DNA from 4 places in the Roseixanthobacter finlandensis genome. Region 4 is predicted to be linked to each of the others. Evidence: predicted binding sites of a transcription regulator. Region 4 holds the regulator's gene; each other region holds the start of a gene.

Region 1 (4,459 bases), 500 kb from region 4:
GAACACGGGCCACAGGGGCCGGTATCGCCCATGGCCCAGAAATTGTCTGAGGTGGAAATTCGGATGATACGCTCGTCGGGCAGGCCGGCGATCTTCTTCCACAAGGCGTGCGCCTCGTCGTCCTCGGAATAGACCGTGACCAGGAGCCGGTCCTTCGCCAATTCGAACTCGCGGGTGACAAGGTTCCAGGCCAACTCGATCGCGCGGTCCTTGAAATAGTCACCGAACGAGAAATTGCCGAGCATTTCGAAGAAGGTATGGTGCCTAGCCGTATAGCCGACATTGTCCAGATCATTGTGCTTGCCGCCGGCGCGCACGCATTTCTGGGAGGTCACCGCCCGCGAATAAGGGCGCTTCTCCATGCCTGTGAAGACATTCTTGAATTGCACCATGCCCGCATTGGTGAACATGAGCGTCGGGTCGTTACGCGGTACCAGAGGCGAGGAAGGCACCGCCTCGTGGCCCTGCTTCACGAAATAATCGACGAAGGTCGACCGGATCTCATTCACGCCGCTCATGTGCCGGCCACCATACCCTTGACTGGATTTATCCCGACGCGCGGACGGGCGCGGCGTCGGTTCTCGCACGGCCCGGACAAACGCCAAAGCCCTCATGCGCAAGCGAAGATCGTTTAACGATGCCGTTTCCGCTTGTCCAGAAAAGCGTTTCCGGCGCCTCCGCTCCAGGCTGATCGCGCCCCGCCCTCCGCTTCGCGCCGCAAGTGAGGCAAACTCGCCCCTGCGGCGTCAAAAGGCGGAGCCGGGCTCCGCCTCCTTATCACCGGAACTCTAGGCGGATCCTCAATCCTCGGCGGCCTCGGCGGATCCTTCATCGTCGGGACCGGCGAGGATCTGCTCGGCGATCAGACCTGCGTTCTGGCGCACGGCCGCTTCGATTCGCCCTGCGACTTCCGCATTCTGCTTCAAGAATGCCTTGGCGTTCTCGCGCCCCTGGCCGAGCCGCTGGCTGTCGTAGGAGAACCAGGAGCCGGACTTTTCCACCACTCCGGCGCGCACGCCGAGATCAAGCAGTTCGCCGGTCTTGGAGACGCCTTCGCCATAGATGATGTCGAATTCCACCTGCTTGAACGGGGGCGCCAGCTTGTTCTTCACCACCTTCACGCGGGTCTGGTTGCCGATCACCTCGTCGCGCTCCTTGATCATCCCGATGCGGCGGATGTCGAGGCGGACGGACGCATAGAATTTCAAGGCGTTGCCGCCGGTCGTGGTCTCCGGCGAACCATACATCACGCCGATCTTCATGCGGATCTGGTTGATGAAGATCACCATGGTGTTCGACTTGGATATGGACGCCGTCAGCTTGCGCAGAGCCTGGCTCATCAGGCGCGCCTGCATGCCGGGCTGGCTGTCGCCCATCTCGCCGTCCAGTTCGGCGCGCGGGGTGAGGGCGGCAACCGAATCGATCACCAGCACGTCCACCGCGCCGGAGCGCACCAGCGTGTCGCAGATCTCGAGCGCTTGTTCGCCCGCATCCGGCTGGGAAATAAGGAGATCGTCCAGATTCACGCCGAGCTTGCGAGCATAGATGGGATCGAGCGCATGCTCGGCGTCGATGAAGGCGCAGACGCCGCCCTTTTTCTGAGCTTCTGCAACGGTATGCAGGGCCAGCGTGGTCTTGCCGGACGATTCGGGGCCGAAGATCTCGACCACCCGTCCGCGCGGCAGGCCACCGATGCCCAGCGCGATGTCCAGCCCCAGCGACCCGGAAGGAATGCTTTCAATTTCAATGGCTTTGCCGCTCTTGCCGAGCCGCATGATCGAGCCCTTGCCGAAATGCCGCTCGATCTGTGAGAGCGCGGCGTCGAGCGCTTTCGTCTTATCCATGGAGGAACCTTCGACGAGTCTGAGTGTGGACTGAGTCATCGCTGTGCTCTCCGCCGCGCGCAAGGATTATTCGCTATTCCAAATTCGTACCTGTTTTGTTCGATGTTCGCAATATGTTCTCGTTGAGTTCGGCGCTTATCGCTAAGTTTCCGTGAACCTTCGCCGCGCCGAAATGTCGGGGCCGCTTTTCGCCCCCGAAAAGCGGGTTGAAGCGGATTTGCCGGCGGGACGGCACAGCCGGCCCAACCGTGCTGCGCGCCGCCTCCCTTTCCCATCGCCCGCCGTGCCGACCATGCGCGGCCGCCGCGTCATACGGCTGTAACATCGCGGCCCTACGAGAACCGTGTAAACGGTTACATACTCAATTCGGGGAGCCGCCTTGGCACGCGCCGTTACCATCCGCACCGTCGCCGAGCGCGCCGGCTGCTCCATCGCCACTGTCAGCCGCGTCATCAATGGCACGGCGCGGGCAAGCGCCGATGCAGAAGCGCGCGTGCGGGCAGCCATCGCCGAACTGGAGTTTCGGCCGAGTGAGATCGGCCGTTCGCTGAAGACCCTGCGCACCCGCACCGTCGGCGTGGTGATCCCGAGCCTGACCAATCCCGTGTTTGCCAGCTCGGTCGCCGGCATCGAGGCGGAAGCGCGCGTGCGCGGCCATGCCCTGCTGGTGACCGCCACCGATTATGACCCCGCCCGCGAACGCGCGGTGGTGGATACGCTGGTGGCCCAGAGCGTGGCCGGGCTCGTGCTCACGGTTGCGGACCCCGACTCCAATCCCACCCTCGACATGCTGGATGCCGAGGGCATCCCCTATGTGCTGGTCTATAACGAGCCGCAGCGCATTCCCCGCCCGGCCGTGACGGTGGACAATGCGGGCGCCACCCGCGCGCTCACCGAGGCGCTGATCGCGCATGGGCACAGGCGCATCCTGTTCATCGCCGGGCGCTTCTCCTCGTCCGATCGCTCGCGCCTGCGCCACCAGGGCTATCTCGCCGCCATGGGCGCGGCAGGCCTTGTGCCCGAGCCGGTGCTGGAACTGGACTATATCGCCGACGCCCCGGCCCATCGCGCGGCGTTGGAAAGCCTGTTCGGGGCGCGGGCGCGGCCCACCGCCATGATCTGCTCCAACGATCTGCTGGCGCTCTCCATCATCGCCGCCGTGCGCGCCATGGGGCTTTCAGTCCCCGGCGACATGTCGGTGGCCGGGTTCGACGGCATCGCCATCGGCCGGCTCGTGACGCCGGAACTCTCCACCGTGGACCAGCCGACTCGCCTCATGGGCGCACGCGCCATCGAGCGGCTGTTCGACATGTTCGAGGGCGCGACGGGACGGGCGGTGGAGCACCTGCCCTATCATCTGCGCCTCACCGGCACCCTCGCCGCCGCGCCGCCGGACCCCGGCGCCGCCTCCCCTCTCCCCGGTCCGCCCGCAGGCGGATCGTGCGCCCCGGCCGCCTGAGGCCCGCCTTTCGTACCGCGTTCCCGACCCGTCCGGCTCCCTGGCCGGGCACCCCTTCGTGCGACCACATGAAAGACCAAGGCATGAATTTCTCAGCCCTGAAGTCCCTGCTCGCCGTGCCGCTGCTCGCGGCCGCCCTGCTGCCCGCCACCCTCGCACCCGCCAAGGCGGCGGATGCCATCTGCTACAATTGCCCCACCGAATGGGCCGATTGGGGCAGCATGCTCAAGGCCATCAAGGCCGACACCGGTGTCGAGGTGCCGCCCGACAACAAGAATTCCGGCCAGTCTTTGGCCCAGATGATCGCCGAAAAGGCGAGCCCCGTGGCGGATGTCGCCTATCTCGGCGTCACCTTCGGCATCAAGGCCAAGGATGCCGGCGTCACCCAGGCCTATGAGCCGAAGAATTTCTCGCAGATCCCGGCCGGCCTGAAGGATCCCGAGGGCCATTGGTTCACCATCCATTCCGGCACGCTCGGCCTGTTCGTGAACAAGGACGCGCTGGGCGGCGCGCCGGTGCCGGCCTGCTGGTCGGACCTGCTGAAGCCCGAATACAAGGGCATGGTCGGCTATCTCGACCCCTCCAGCGCGTTCGTCGGCTATGTGGGCGCGGTGGCGGTGAACAACGCGCTCGGCGGCTCGCTGGACAATTTCAATCCCGGCCTCGACTTCTTCAAGAAGCTCGCCGCCAACCAGCCGATCGTGCCGAAGCAGACCTCCTATGCCCGCGTGGTCTCCGGCGAGATCCCGATCCTGTTCGACTACGACTTCAACGCCTATCGCGCCAAATACAGCGAGAAGGGCAATTTCGCCTTCGTCATCCCCTGCGAGGGCTCGATCGTCGTTCCTTATGTGATGACCATGGTGAAGAACGACCCGCATCCCGAAGCGGCCAAGAAGGTGCTGGACTATGTGCTGTCCGACAAGGGACAGGCCATGTGGGCCGCCGCCTATCTGCGCCCGGTGCGCGACGTGCCGCTGCCGAAGGAGGTCGCCGACCGCTTCCTGCCCGCCGCCGATTATGCCCGCGCCAAGCCGGTGGACTACGGCAAGATGGAGACCGTGCAGAAGGGCTTCGCCGACAAGTATCTCGCCGAGGTGAAATAGCCCGCAAAGCCCTCTCCCGCTTGCGGGGGAGGGTTGGGAGGGGGCAAGCG
Region 2 (4,459 bases), 210 kb from region 4:
GACGCATCTTTTCCGGCGGGTGGGCCGGCGGGGTGATACCCGTGGCGCTGGCGACCGTGGGGGATCGCGTGACCATGCAGCAGCGCCCCCAGGCGCTCGGCCGGCTGCTCATGGCCATCGTGCTGGGCCAGCTCGGCGGCGCCATGGCCTCGGGCATGATCTCGACCCTGATCGGATGGCGCGCCGTGTTCTGGTGCACGGCGGCGGTGGCGGGCACCGCGGCGCTTGGCGCGATGTTCTTCCTCAGCGAGACCGCGATCCCGCAACGCCCGTCCGTACGCGGGGCGCTGGAGCGCTACCGCGTGGTGTTTAGCAATCCGCTCTCGATCCGCCTGTTCCTGGTCGCCGCCATCGAGGGGGCGCTGATCTTCGGCGTGTTCCCGTTCGTCGCCGCCCACATGGTCGGCCGTGCTCTGGGCGATGCGGTGGAGGCGGGGTTCGCGCTCGGCATGTTCGGCGTGGGCGGCGTGATCTACACCTTCCTCGTGGCGGTTCTGGTGCGTCGACTCGGCCTGTCCGGCATGGCCGGGCTCGGCGCCACGGTGGCGGGCGTGTGCCTGATCGCCATCGCGCTGGTGCCCTCGCTCGGCCTGATGCTGGCTCTGTTCGGCGTCCTCGGCTTCGGCTTCTACATGATCCACAACACCTTGCAGATCATGGCGACCGAGCTGGTGCCGGCCGCGCGCGGCTCGGCGGTCTCGCTTTATGCGACCTTCTTCTTTTCCGGCCAGGCGCTGGGGGCTCTGCTGGCGGCGCAGCTCATCGGTCTCATCGGGCCGGTGGAATTGTTCGCCGGCGCGGGCGTATGCCTGATCGCGCTGGCCTTCCCCGCCTCGCGCCTGCCGCGCCGGCTCAATCAGGTGGAGCCAGAGCCCGTCGACCTCTCCGCCTGAGGGCGCACGCGTCAGATATCCAGCAGATCCTCGCCGGCGAACGCGGCGCGCTCGGAGATGAAGGCGAAGCGCGCCTCCGGCTTGTTGCCCATCAGGCGCTCCACGAGGTCCGCCGTATCGGCCTGCGCGGCCGCCTCGATGGTGACGCGCAGCATGGTGCGCGTGCGCGGACTCATGGTGGTTTCCTTCAACTGCGCCGGCATCATCTCGCCGAGACCCTTGAAGCGGCCGATATCGACCTTGCCGCGGCCGGAGAATTCCTTCTTCATCAGAAGGTCCTTGTGGGCATCGTCGCGGGCATAGAGCGTTTTCGCGCCCTGGGTGATGCGGTAGAGCGGCGGTACCGCCAGGAACAGATGGCCCTCCTCGATCAGCTTCGGGATCTGGCGGTAAAAGAAGGTGACGAGAAGCGAGGCGATATGCGCCCCGTCCACGTCGGCATCGGTCATGATGACCACCTTCTCATAGCGCAGGTCCGCTTCGCGATATTGGGCGAGCGTTCCGCAGCCGAGCGCCTGAAGCAGATCGGATAATTGCTGGTTCTGGGCGAGCTTGTCGCGCCCGGCGCTGGCGACATTGAGAATTTTGCCACGTAGGGGAAGAACCGCCTGGGTCTTGCGGTCGCGCGCCTGCTTGGCCGAGCCGCCCGCCGAATCGCCCTCGACGATGAAGATTTCAGACCCGGCCGCCTCGGTGTTGGAGCAGTCCGCGAGCTTGCCCGGCAGGCGCAGCTTGCGCACGGCGGTCTTGCGGGAGACCTCCTTCTCCTGCTTGCGGCGCAGGCGCTCTTCCGCGCGCTCCACCACATGGTCCAGAAGCCGGTTCGCCTGCACCGGATTGGCGGCGAGCCAGTGGTCGAGGGGGTCGCGCAAGGCCTGCTCGACGATGCGCGAGGCTTCGGCCGTGGCGAGGCGGTCCTTGGTCTGGCCCTGGAATTCCGGCTCGCGCACGAACACGGAGAGCATGGCCGCGCAGCCGGTGGTGACGTCGTCGCCGATCAGGATGGCGGCGCGCTTCGCCTGGCCGATGCGCTCGGCGTAATCGCGCAGGCCCTTCAGCAGGACAAGGCGAAGCCCGTTCTCATGGGTGCCGCCGTCGTGGGTGGGGATGGTGTTGCAATAAGAGGAGATGCCGCCGTCGCCGTCGGCGACCCAGGCCACCGCCCATTCCACCGAGCCGTGGCCGCCCTGCTTCTGAATGCGGCCGGCGAAAATCTCGCCATGCACCAGCGTCTGGCCTTCCAGATCGCCGGCCAGATAATCCTTGAGGCCGCCGGGAAAGCGGAAGGTCATCTTCTCCGGCACGCCGGTGGTACCCACCAGAAGCGCGGCATCGCACGACCAGCGGATTTCCACGCCGCCGAACAGATAGGCCTTCGAGCGCGCCATGCGGAACACGCGGGCGGGATCGAAATGCGCGCCGGCGCCGAAGATTTCCGGGTCGGGATGGAAGCGCACCTTCGTGCCGCGCCGGTTGGTGATGCGACCGACCTCGGCGAGCGGCCCGAGCGGTGCGCCCTTGGAATAGGTCTGGCGATACAGGGTCTGGTTGCGCGCCACCTCGATTTCGAGATGGTCGGACAAAGCGTTCACCACCGACACGCCGACGCCGTGCAGGCCGCCCGAGGTCTCATAGACCTTGCTGTCGAACTTTCCGCCCGCGTGCAGGGTGGTCATGATGACTTCGACGGTGGACTTGCCGGGAAACTTGGGATGCGCCTCCACCGGAATGCCGCGCCCGTTGTCGGTGACGGTCAGGGTGCTGTCGGCGGCGAGATGCACTTCGATGAAGGTGGCGTGGCCCGCCACAGCCTCGTCCATGGAATTGTCGATCACCTCGGCGAACAGGTGATGCAGCGCTTTGACATCCGTGCCGCCGATATACATGCCGGGGCGGCGGCGCACCGGCTCCAGCCCTTCCAGCACCTCGATATGGGCGGCGGTATAATCGCCCGCCATCTCGGGCACGGCGGCGGGCGCCTTGGCGCGCGGGGTCGCGGCCTTGCGGGCAGGGGCGGGCGCGGCAAACAGATCGTCGTTATCGGACATGAGGCTCTTTAAGTCGCTTCAGGGCGAATCGCCGCCGGCCATCATGCCAGGGCGAGGGGACGAAAGGGAACATACCGGAAACGCGCGCAGCGCGGGACTGGTCACTTATCCCTGTCTTTCGCCTGATATGGGATCGGTGTACAGACCCCCGACCGAACACACCCGCGCAGCGTTCCGCGCGCGAACGCGTTCGGCCAACGTCGCACAGCCCTTGCGGGCGGGAGAAGGACATGTCGGATACAGCAAAGGCACGGATCGCGGTTCTTGGCGCCTCGGGTTACACCGGGTCCGAACTCGTGCGCCTTCTGCTGCGCCATCCCCGTGTTGAGCTTGTCGCCCTGACCGCGGACCGCAAGGCGGGCCAGTCCATGGCCGACGTGTTCCCCCAGTTCGTGCCCTATGCGCTGCCCAAGCTCGTGACCATCGATGAGGTGGACTTCAACGCGGTGGACCTCGTGTTCTGCGCCCTGCCGCACGCGACCACCCAGGAGGTCATCAAGAAGGTGTTCGAGCAGGCGCCCAAGGTGAAGGTGGTGGACCTGTCCGCCGACTTCCGCCTGCGTGATCCCGGCGCCTATGAAAAATGGTACGGCCATCCCCACGGCGCCCTCGATCTCCAGAAGGAGGCGGTGTTCGGCCTGGTCGAGATTTATCGCGACGAGATCAAGAAGGGCCGGCTGATCGCCAATCCCGGCTGCCACACCACCACCTCCATCCTGCCGGCGGTGCCGCTGCTGGAAGCCGGCGCCATCGAGCCGGAAACCATCGTCATCGACAGCAAGACCGGCATGTCCGGCGCCGGGCGCTCGGCCAAGGAAGCGATGCTGTTCTCCGAGGTGTCGGAAGGCATCCACGCCTATAGCGTCGGCTCGCACCGGCACATGGGCGAACTGGACCAGGAATTCACCAAGGCCGCCGGCCGCCCGGTCGCCCCCATGTTCGTGCCGCACCTCGCGCCCATGAACCGGGGCATCTATGCCACCCTTTACGTGCGCACCACCGGCGCCAAGGCGGAGGATCTCCACAAGATCCTCGTGGACTTCTACAAGGGCGAGCCATTCGTCCATGTCCTGCCGTTCGGCCAGGTGCCGCAGTCGCGCCACGTGCGCGGCTCCAACATGGTGATGATGGGTGTCGTCGCCGACCGCGCGAGCGGCCGGGCGATCGTGCTCTCCACCCTGGACAATCTGGTGAAGGGCGCTTCCGGCCAGGCGGTGCAGAACATGAACCTGGTGCTGGGCTATCCCGAGACGCTCGGCCTGGAGCAGATTGCGCTTATGCCGTGAGCGACCTGCCGTGACCGACTTGTGGTGACGGCGCGCGGGCTGCCGCTGCATGCGGCCCGCGCTTTCGCGCCGTGCGCCATTGCCTCGCAATTCCCCGGCTTGCTATAGCGGCGGGGAGGGGCGCGGGCGGCGCGCGGAAAATTGCAGCGCTCGCGTTCGGAACATGGTTCAACCGCTTGCGGTTGAACCATCTGTCGGCACCGCCCGTACAAAGCGGGGCGGTGCGTGCTGG
Region 3 (4,459 bases), 2.0 Mb from region 4:
CGCGCCCGCCGCGCCCCGCGCCGAACGCGCCGCCGCTGGAACCGGGCCCTGAGCCGGCGTTTCCCGCCGCGCGGGCATTCTGGGCGCGCTGCCAGCCCGGGGTGGAATAAGTGGAGGAGAAGGGCTCCACCTTGGCCGCGCGGTCGAACCGGCTTTCCCCGTAGGACCCGCCGCCATAGCTGGAGCCGCCCCAGCCGAAGCCCCCCTTGGATTCCTGCACCTCCACATGGGCGTCGGGCAGTTCGTCCAGGAAGCGGCTCGGTACGGTGGAATTCCACATGCCGTGGATGCGCCGGTTGGAGGCGAAATAGATCCGCGCGGAGAGCCGGGCGCGGGTGATGCCCACATAAGCGAGCCGCCGTTCCTCCTCCAGCCCCGCCTTGCCCTGTTCGTCGAGCGCGCGCTGGTGGGGAAACAGCCCCTCCTCCCAGCCGGGCAGATAGACGGTGTCGAATTCCAGCCCCTTGGCGGAATGCAGGGTCATGATCTGAACCGCATCCTCGCCGGCGCCCTTGTCGGCATCCATGACCAAAGAGATGTGCTCCAGAAACCCTTGCAGATTCTCGAACCCCTCCATGGAGCGCACCAGCTCCTTGAGGTTTTCCAACCGCCCGGCCGCCTCGGCGGAGCGGTCCTTCTGCCACATCTCGGTATAGCCGCTCTCGTCCAGCACGATTTCGGCGAGTTCCGTATGCGGCATCTCGCCGGATTGCCGGCGCCAGCGCTCGAATGCCTCCAGCAGGCCGCGCAAGGTGGCGCGCACCTTGGGTTTGAGCTCCTCGCTCTCGGTGAGCGCGCGCGTCGCCTCCTGCAACGGCACGCCGGCGGCGCGGGCGACATCGTGGATCTGCTTCAAGGTGGCATCGCCGATGCCGCGCTTGGGCACATTGACGATGCGCTCGAAGGCGAGATCGTCGGCGGGGGAGAGCACGCAGCGCAGATAAGCGAGTGCATCGCGGATTTCCGCCCGCTCATAGAAGCGCGGGCCGCCGATCACGCGATAGGGCGTGCCGAGGGTAACGAAGCGGTCCTCGAACTCGCGCATCTGGAACGAGGCGCGCACCAATATGGCGATCTGCGAGAGCGGATGGCCGGCGCGCTGCAACGTCTCGATCTCGTCGCCGACGGCGCGGGCTTCCTCACCGCTATCCCATGAGCCGGTGACGGAGACCTTCTCCCCCATCTCGCCTTCGGAGAACAAGGTCTTGCCGAGCCGGCCCTGGTTGAAGGCGATGACATGAGAGGCCGCCGCCAGAATATGGCCCGTGGAGCGGTAATTGCGCTCCAGGCGGATCACGGTGGCGCCGGGAAAATCGCTCTCGAAGCGCAGGATGTTGTCCACCTCCGCGCCACGCCAGCCATAGATGGACTGGTCGTCGTCGCCGACGCAGCACACGTTCTTCGAGCCCTGGGCCAGCAGGCGCAGCCACAGATATTGGGCGACGTTGGTGTCCTGATATTCGTCCACCAGGATATATTTGAAGCGGCGGTGATAATCCGCCAGCACGTCGGGATGCTCGCGGAACAGGCGGATGCCTTCCAGCAGCAGGTCGCCGAAATCCACCGCGTTCAGCGCCTTTAGCCGCGCCTGATAGGCGGCATAGAGCATCTGCCCCTTGCCATTGGCGAAGGCCGAGCCCTCGCCCGGCGGCACGTTTTGAGGCGAGAGGCCGCGGTTTTTCCAGCCGTCGATGGTGTTGGCCAGAAGCCGCGCCGGCCAGCGCTTGTCGTCGATATTTTCCGCAGCCAACAATTGCTTGAGCAGGCGGATCTGGTCGTCGGTGTCGAGGATCGTGAAGCCGTTCTTCAGGCCCACCAGCTCGGCATGGCGGCGCAAAATGCGCACGCCGATGGAATGGAACGTGCCGAGCCACGGCATGCCTTCCACCGCATCCCCCACCATGGAATGAATGCGCTCCTTCATCTCGCGCGCGGCCTTGTTGGTGAAGGTCACAGCGAGGATCTGGGAGGGGAAGGCGCGGCCGAGATTGAGGATATGGGCGATGCGGGTGGTCAGCACGCGGGTCTTGCCGGTGCCCGCGCCGGCGAGCACCAGCAGCGGCCCGTCTATGGTTTCCACCGCCGCGCGCTGCTCGGCATTGAGGCCGTTCAGATAATTGGGCAGGGGCGCCGCGGCCCCGCCGCCAGCGCGCGCACGCGCGGCAATGCCGCCGGGTCGCAACGCCGGCGCCTCGACGCCTTCGCCTGCGGGACGCAGGCCCTTATGCTCGACTGGAATGGACACGCGCTCGCTCTCGCGGCACCGCTCGCGCGGCGCCTTCTGATTCTCTCGTGAGAACAAAATGGCATTGCAAGCCCTCGATTGCGAGGGGTGGCGCCTGTTTCCATGGAAATCCCCGCCTCCACCCTGATAGAATGAGCGCTTGCGCGCGACGGGAAGGGCCATGAAAGACGGCAGGAACACGGGCGGAAAACCAAAGGCGCGCGCACTTCCGGGCATGGCCAGCAGCCCCGCCCAGGCCCATGCCCCGGCGCAGGGAACGCTGCACGAGGACGAGCCCCCCGCATATTGGCGCGCCCAGGAAATGCTGCTGATCCAGCAGATCATCGGGCTGATCGGCAAGGGGCTCCAGGTGGAGAATATTCTCCACGAGATGCTGCACCTCCTGTCCGAGATGCTCGGCCTCAACCGCGGCCGCATCGTGCTGTGGGATGCCGAAAGCGGCCTGTTCAAGATCCGCTATTCCTACGGACTCACCGCGGCGGAAAAGGCGCGCGGCCTCTACCAGGCCGGCGAGGGCATCACCGGACGGGCGCTCGCCCATGAGCAATTGATCATCGTGCAGGACATCGACCACGAGCCGGATTTCCTGTTCCGCGCGGTGGATCGCGCCACCTTGCCCCAGGAGCCGGTGGCGTTCCTGGTGATTCCCATCCGCGTGGACCGGCGCACCGTGGGCGTGCTCGGCTGCCATCGCATCCGCAACCGCAGCCGGCCGTTTTCCGACGACATCACCATCCTGCGCATTTGCGCGACCCTTGCCGGCCAGGTCCTGGAACTGAACGAGATCCTGGACCGCAAGACCCGCGCGCTGGAGGCGCACAACCAGATGCTCGCCCGCGCGCTCGAAACCCACAGCGCGCGCTATGGCATCATCGGCACCGCCCCGGCCCTGCTGAAGGCGCTGGCGGAGCTGGAGCTGGTCGCCTCGGCCAATGCCAATGTGCTGCTGCTGGGGGAATCCGGCACCGGCAAGGAAGTGTTCGCCCGCGCCCTGCATCTGGCGAGCCCGCGCCGCGACCGGCCGTTCATCAAGGTCAATTGCGCCGCCATCCCCGAAAGCCTGTTCGAATCCGAGCTGTTCGGCTACGAGCGCGGCGCCTTCACGGGGGCGAGCGAGGCGCGCGCCGGCTGGTTCGAGCAGGCGGGCAGCGGCACCATCCTGCTGGACGAGATTGGCGAACTGCCGCTCGCCATGCAGACCAAATTGCTGCGCACCTTGCAGGAAGGCACCGTGACGCGGCTCGGCGGCAAGAAGGAAATCAAGGTGGACGCGCGCCTCGTCGCCGCCACCAATCGCAACCTCGAGCGCGAAGTCGCCGCCGGCCGGTTCCGCGAGGATCTCTATTACCGCATCAATGTGATCCCGATCCGCCTGCCGACGCTCGCCGAGCGGCGCGACGACATTCCCGCCTTGGCGATGCATTTCGTCAGCCGGTTCAACGAGGCGAACCAGCGCAATGTCAATCTGACCGCCGACGCCATGGCGCGGCTGCGGGAACATCCCTGGCCGGGCAATATCCGCCAATTGTCCAATTTCATCGAGCGCCTGGTCCTGCTGGCCGACAAGCCCTCCCTTACCGGGAGCGACCTCGCGCCGTTCCTGTCGGCGATGGCCCATGTCTCAAGCCAAAGCGCACAGGAGGATGCGGCGCTGCGCGGCGCCGCCACGGGGCGCGGCGGGCCGGCCTTCCGGCCCTATCTGCGGGCGGGATCGCATTCGGCCGAGGACCTGCGGCGGGCACTGGCGCAGAGCGGCGGCAACAAATCGCGCGCCGCCCAGAGCCTCGGCCTCACCGCGCGGCAATTCGCCTATCGCTGGGAGAAGGCAGAGTTGGACGGCGACGAGGACACGCACGGCGCGAAATGAATGGCTTACATTGTCTACAATGTTGACAATGTAAGCCACCTTATCCTCATTAAAAAATGGTTATGGAGCACCATTTCTGCATAAAACCTATTGCGGGGCGTGATTTTCTGACCCATTTTTCCGGTGCGCAGGAAAGTGGCACAGGGCTTGCTGTTATCTTTTGTGAATGCCGTTCGCGGCACGGGCCTCAGGACCCTTTTCGAAAGGAAGCTCTCAGTGAACGACACGACCAATGCCGTGAAGACCGTGACGACCTATTTGCGTCCGATTGATCGCGAAGGCCTGCTCGGCTTTGCCGAGAAGGGGCGCGAGAACCCCGAGCGGCGCGGCACCAATGTGGTGAACAC
Region 4 (4,459 bases):
ACGCGGCTGCGTGATCGTGCCGTTCTGCAAGACACAGACCTGGACCAGGAGCCGCTGACGCCATGACCGAACTGACCCATCTGGATGCCCAGGGCGCCGCGCGCATGGTCGACGTCTCGCAGAAGGCGGTCACCACGCGCGAGGCATTGGCGGAAGGGCGGGTCGTGATGGCGGCGCCGACGCTGGAGCTGATCCTGTCGGGCAATGCGAAGAAGGGCGACGTGCTCGGCGTCGCCCGCATCGCCGGGATCATGGCCTCCAAGCGCACCCATGAGCTCATTCCCCTGTGCCACCCGCTGATGATTTCCAAGGTGGAAGTGGAGATCGAGCCCGATGCCACCCTCCCCGGCCTCGTCGTGCGCGCCCGCGTCAAGACTAGCGGGCAGACTGGGGTGGAGATGGAGGCGCTGACGGCGGTTTCCCTCGCTTGCCTGACCATCTATGACATGGCCAAGGCCGCCGACCGCGGCATGCGCATCGAGGGGATTCGCCTGCTGGAGAAAGCTGGCGGCCGCTCCGGCGAATGGCGCGCCGACGACGCCTAAGGCGCCTGAGCTAAAAACTAAATCGGGAGCAGGGCGACATGGCATTGATGCCAGTGGATGAGGCCCTCGCGCTTGTGGTGGCCGGCGTTGTGCGATTGTCCGTGCAATCCGTGCCGGTTGCCGAAGCCACGGGCCGCGTGCTCGCCGCCGATCTTTGGGCGCGGCGAAGCCAGCCGGCCGCCGACATGTCGGCCATGGACGGATATGCGGTGGCCGCCGCCGATATCGCGCAGGTTCCCGCCACCTTGCGCGTGATCGGCGAATCCGCCGCCGGGCGTCCGTTTGCGGGCACAGTCGCGCCGGGGGAAGCGGTCCGCATCTTCACCGGCGCGCTCCTGCCCACGGGGGCGGACACGGTGGTGATTCAGGAAAATATCGCGCGCGAGGGGGATCTCATCACCACCACCGCCGCCACCGCGCCGCTGCGCAACGTGCGCAAGGCCGGGTTCGATTTTCCCGCCGGCAGCCTGATTCTTCCCGCCGGGCGCCGCCTCACCGGTCGTGACGTGATGCTGGCGGCGGCGGCCGACCATGCCACGCTCGACGTTATCGCGCGGCCGAAGGTGGGCATTCTGCAAACCGGCGATGAACTGGTTCGCCCCGGAGAAGGCCGCGGCGCGCTCTCCGACGTCGTGGTGTCGAATGTCTATGGCCTCGCGGCGCTGGCGCGCGCCCATGGGGCGGATGCGGTGGACCTCGGCCTTGTGGGCGATTCCCTTGATTCGACCCGCGCCGCCATCCGCGCCGCGGCCGAATCGGGAATAGACGTGCTGATCACCTCCGGCGGCGCCTCGGTGGGTGAGCACGATCTGATCGCGCCCGCCCTGCGCAGCGAGGGGGTGACGCTGACCGTCCACAAGATCGCCTTGCGGCCGGGAAAGCCGCTGATGTTCGGCGCGCGCGGCGCCATGCGCGTGCTGGGCCTGCCGGGAAATCCGGTGTCGGCTTATGTCGGCGCCGTGTTGTTCCTGGTTCCGCTGTTGAACGCGCTCCAGGGAGCCGCCACTCAGGGCCCGCACCTGCGCGCGGCGCGCCTCGGCTGCCCGGTGAGAGCCAATGATTCCCGGGTGGATTATATGCGCGCGACCCTCTCGTTCGCCGACGACGGAGCCTTGGTCGCGACGCCGCTGCCGATCCAGGACAGCTCGATGCTCACCACGCTCGCCATGGCCGATTGCCTGTTGATCCGGCCCGCTTTCGCACCCGCCGGAGAGACCGGCGATGCCTGTTCCGTGCTTCAGCTGCCCTCCTGAAATACCGTTAACGCGATGTTCACCCTTGCGGAACACAAAAGGAACAGCTAATGCTTGTTCATGATTTGTTTCGGTTTCAATGATCTCTTGCGGGACATCGCTGCCGAGACGGAAGCGGGATGGGGACGGGTGAGACCATGCTGACGCGCAAGCAATATGATCTGTTGCGTTTCATCCATGAACGCCTGAAGGAAACCGGCGTCCCGCCCTCCTTCGACGAGATGAAGGAAGCACTCGACCTTCGCTCAAAGTCCGGCATTCATCGGCTGATTACCGCCCTGGAAGAGCGCGGCTTCATTCGCCGCCTGCCCAATCGCGCCCGGGCGCTGGAAGTGGTCCGCCTGCCGGACAGCGCAGCCCCCGGCCTTGCCGCGAGCCGTGCGGCCACCGCCGGCGGGCGCGGCTTCTCCCCGAGCGTGATCGAGGGCAGCCTCGGCCGTGTGCGCCCGCCGTCGGAGGATGAGGAAACCGCGCCGACGGTGACCGTGCCGGTCATGGGCCGGATCGCCGCCGGATCGCCCATCTCGGCTATCCAAACCCGCAGCCACACCTTGAACGTGCCGCCCGAAATGCTGGGCACCGGCGAGCATTTCGCCCTGGAGGTGCGCGGCGACAGCATGATCGAGGCCGGCATCCTGGATGGCGACACGGTGCTGATCCGCAAATGCGACAGCGCCGAGACCGGGGACATCATCGTCGCCCTTGTGGACGATGAGGAAGCCACATTGAAGCGCCTGCGCAAGAAGGGCGCATCCATTGCGCTGGAAGCCGCCAATCCGGCCTATGAGACCCGGATCTTCGGCCCGGACCGTATCCGTGTGCAGGGGCGTTTGGTCGGCCTGATGCGCCGCTATTGAGTTTTCCGGGTTCAACCTGATTTCGGTCCTCACTTGGCGGCGTCAGCGGGCGGCATCGTCCTCGATCTGTGAAGCGGACCCCGCTTCTCTTTCCCCCTCGGTGACCGGCGGAAGAAGTGGCATCCACGGGCGCTGCTGACGTGCGGACCGCGCCGGGACGATGCGCCATCCCTCAAGCGATGCCTGCCCCTCGGGCGCACGAAACAAGGCCAGCGTGCCGGTATTGGCCATGTCTGTGGGCGTGACGACCCTCGCCGGGCATTTTTTCGGCGCCGGGTGGGGGCTCACGATCAGCGCCGCGTTCAGGCAGTCCGCCTCAAGCCCCTCCGGCCGACGGGAGACGGCGAGCACGCCGCCCGAGGTGGTGGCCGTGCATCCCAGCCGGTCGCAGCGAAACGCGTCGGCAAGGCCCTCGGACTGCGCGGTGCGGCTATCGCTCTCCCGGCTCAGCCATTGGTCCGCCACCATCCGATTGGAAGTCGCCCCGAGGATGGAAAGCCGCCCATCGCCCGCGCGCACCGCCACCGTGCGCCCGTTCGGCGCGATCAGAATGTCCGGTCGCGGCGGCGCGCCGCCGAGGCCGAGGGCCACGAGCGCCGGAACAAGCGCGATCGCCGCGAGCCGTCCCCGCAGCAGGCACAGGCACAGCAGGGCGAGGCTCGCGGCGAGCACCGAAGGCGGGTTGAACCAATCGGTCCGCAACCCGGCGCCCGGCAGCGCGGCCACCTTGTCCGACACGCCCACCATGATGTCGATGCCGAGCCCCATGATCGGCCAGGCCAGCGAATCCAGTCCGAACGGCAGCAGCAGCACGCCGAGCAGGCCGAACGGCATCACCAGGAAGCTCACCGCCGGCATGGCGGCGAGATTCGAGAGCAGGCCATAGGCGCCGATGCGCTGGAAATGCAGGGCGCCATAAGGCGCCGTCGCGAGGCCCGCGACCAGGGAGGTCAGCGCAAGGCCGCCCACGAACAGGGCGATCTTCAGCGCGATGCGCGCCACCGGCCCTTCGGCCGTCCATCCCAGGCGCAGCGGGCGCAGCCGCTCGAACGCCGCCACCAGCGCGAGCGTCGCGGCAAAGGACATCTGCATGCCGGGATCGAGCACCGAAACCGGCGCCGCCGCCAACACCAGCACCGCCGCCACCGCGACGCTGCGCAAGGTCAGCGCGGCGCGCCCCACGATCACCCCCAGCAGCACCAGGCCGAGCATGAGGAACGAGCGCTGCGCGGCGACATCATTGCCCGACAGCACGAGATAAAGCGCGCTTCCGGTCAGCGCACAGAGCGCCGCGAGCGATTTGACCGGCGCCCCGAGCGCCAAGGGCGGGAACAGCGCCAGCAGCCCGCGCACCAGCGCGAACAGCGTGCCCGCCACCAGCGCCATATGGAGGCCGGAAATCGACAGCACATGGGTGAGGCCGGACAGGCGCATGCTTTCTTCCACCGCCGGCGCGATGGAGGAGCGATCGCCAGTCACCAGCGCCACGGCGATGTCGGCGGCGGCACCGCTCAGCACCAGGCGGATGCGGGCGGCGAGCGCGACCCGCACGCCATGAACCAGGGCTGCGATGCGCACCGCTGTCGGCGGCGCTTGCGCGAGCGGCGTTGCTTTCGGCGGACCGAGGGCGAAGCCCACCGCATCGATGCCGGCGAACCAGGGCGCCCGGCCGAAATCATGCGCCCCCGCCATGGCCGGCCCGAGGGGCGGCAGCAGGCGCGCGGAAACGCTGATCCCAGCGCCGACACTGGGCGCCGATCCGCGCGGGAGGGAGAGGCGCACCCGCTCGGGCTTGAAATCCAGC

The links. The regulator LexA, encoded in region 4, represses DNA repair genes until DNA is damaged. The targets are predictions, from matches to a motif close to TGTTCNNNNTGTGTTCNG.
Region 1: recA (recombinase RecA) is a predicted target of LexA. The motif match lies at 1,948-1,965, and genes of this name have one in related genera.
Region 2: parE (DNA topoisomerase IV subunit B) is a predicted target of LexA. The motif match lies at 3,007-3,024, and genes of this name have one in related genera.
Region 3: V5G24_RS02495 (ATP-dependent helicase) is a predicted target of LexA. The motif match lies at 2,418-2,435, and genes of this name have one in related genera.

What each region holds. Positions count from the first base shown of each region.
Region 1 is NZ_CM195536.1:2,005,260-2,009,718, reverse strand. It holds gene alaS (alanine--tRNA ligase) at 1-518, opposite strand, end outside; gene recA (recombinase RecA) at 801-1,883, opposite strand; gene V5G24_RS09255 (LacI family DNA-binding transcriptional regulator) at 2,224-3,303, shown strand; gene V5G24_RS09250 (ABC transporter substrate-binding protein) at 3,387-4,409, shown strand.
Region 2 is NZ_CM195536.1:2,715,244-2,719,702, reverse strand. It holds gene V5G24_RS12685 (MFS transporter) at 1-893, shown strand, start outside; gene parE (DNA topoisomerase IV subunit B) at 905-2,941, opposite strand; gene argC (N-acetyl-gamma-glutamyl-phosphate reductase) at 3,172-4,227, shown strand.
Region 3 is NZ_CM195536.1:507,424-511,882, reverse strand. It holds gene V5G24_RS02495 (ATP-dependent helicase) at 1-2,218, opposite strand, end outside; gene V5G24_RS02490 (sigma-54-dependent Fis family transcriptional regulator) at 2,547-4,112, shown strand; gene V5G24_RS02485 (OsmC family protein) at 4,329-4,459, shown strand, end outside.
Region 4 is NZ_CM195536.1:2,506,437-2,510,895, reverse strand. It holds gene V5G24_RS11715 (DUF2147 domain-containing protein) at 1-58, shown strand, start outside; gene moaC (cyclic pyranopterin monophosphate synthase MoaC) at 63-545, shown strand; gene V5G24_RS11705 (molybdopterin molybdotransferase MoeA) at 584-1,798, shown strand; gene lexA (transcriptional repressor LexA) at 1,936-2,655, shown strand; gene V5G24_RS11695 (ComEC/Rec2 family competence protein) at 2,698-4,459, opposite strand, start outside.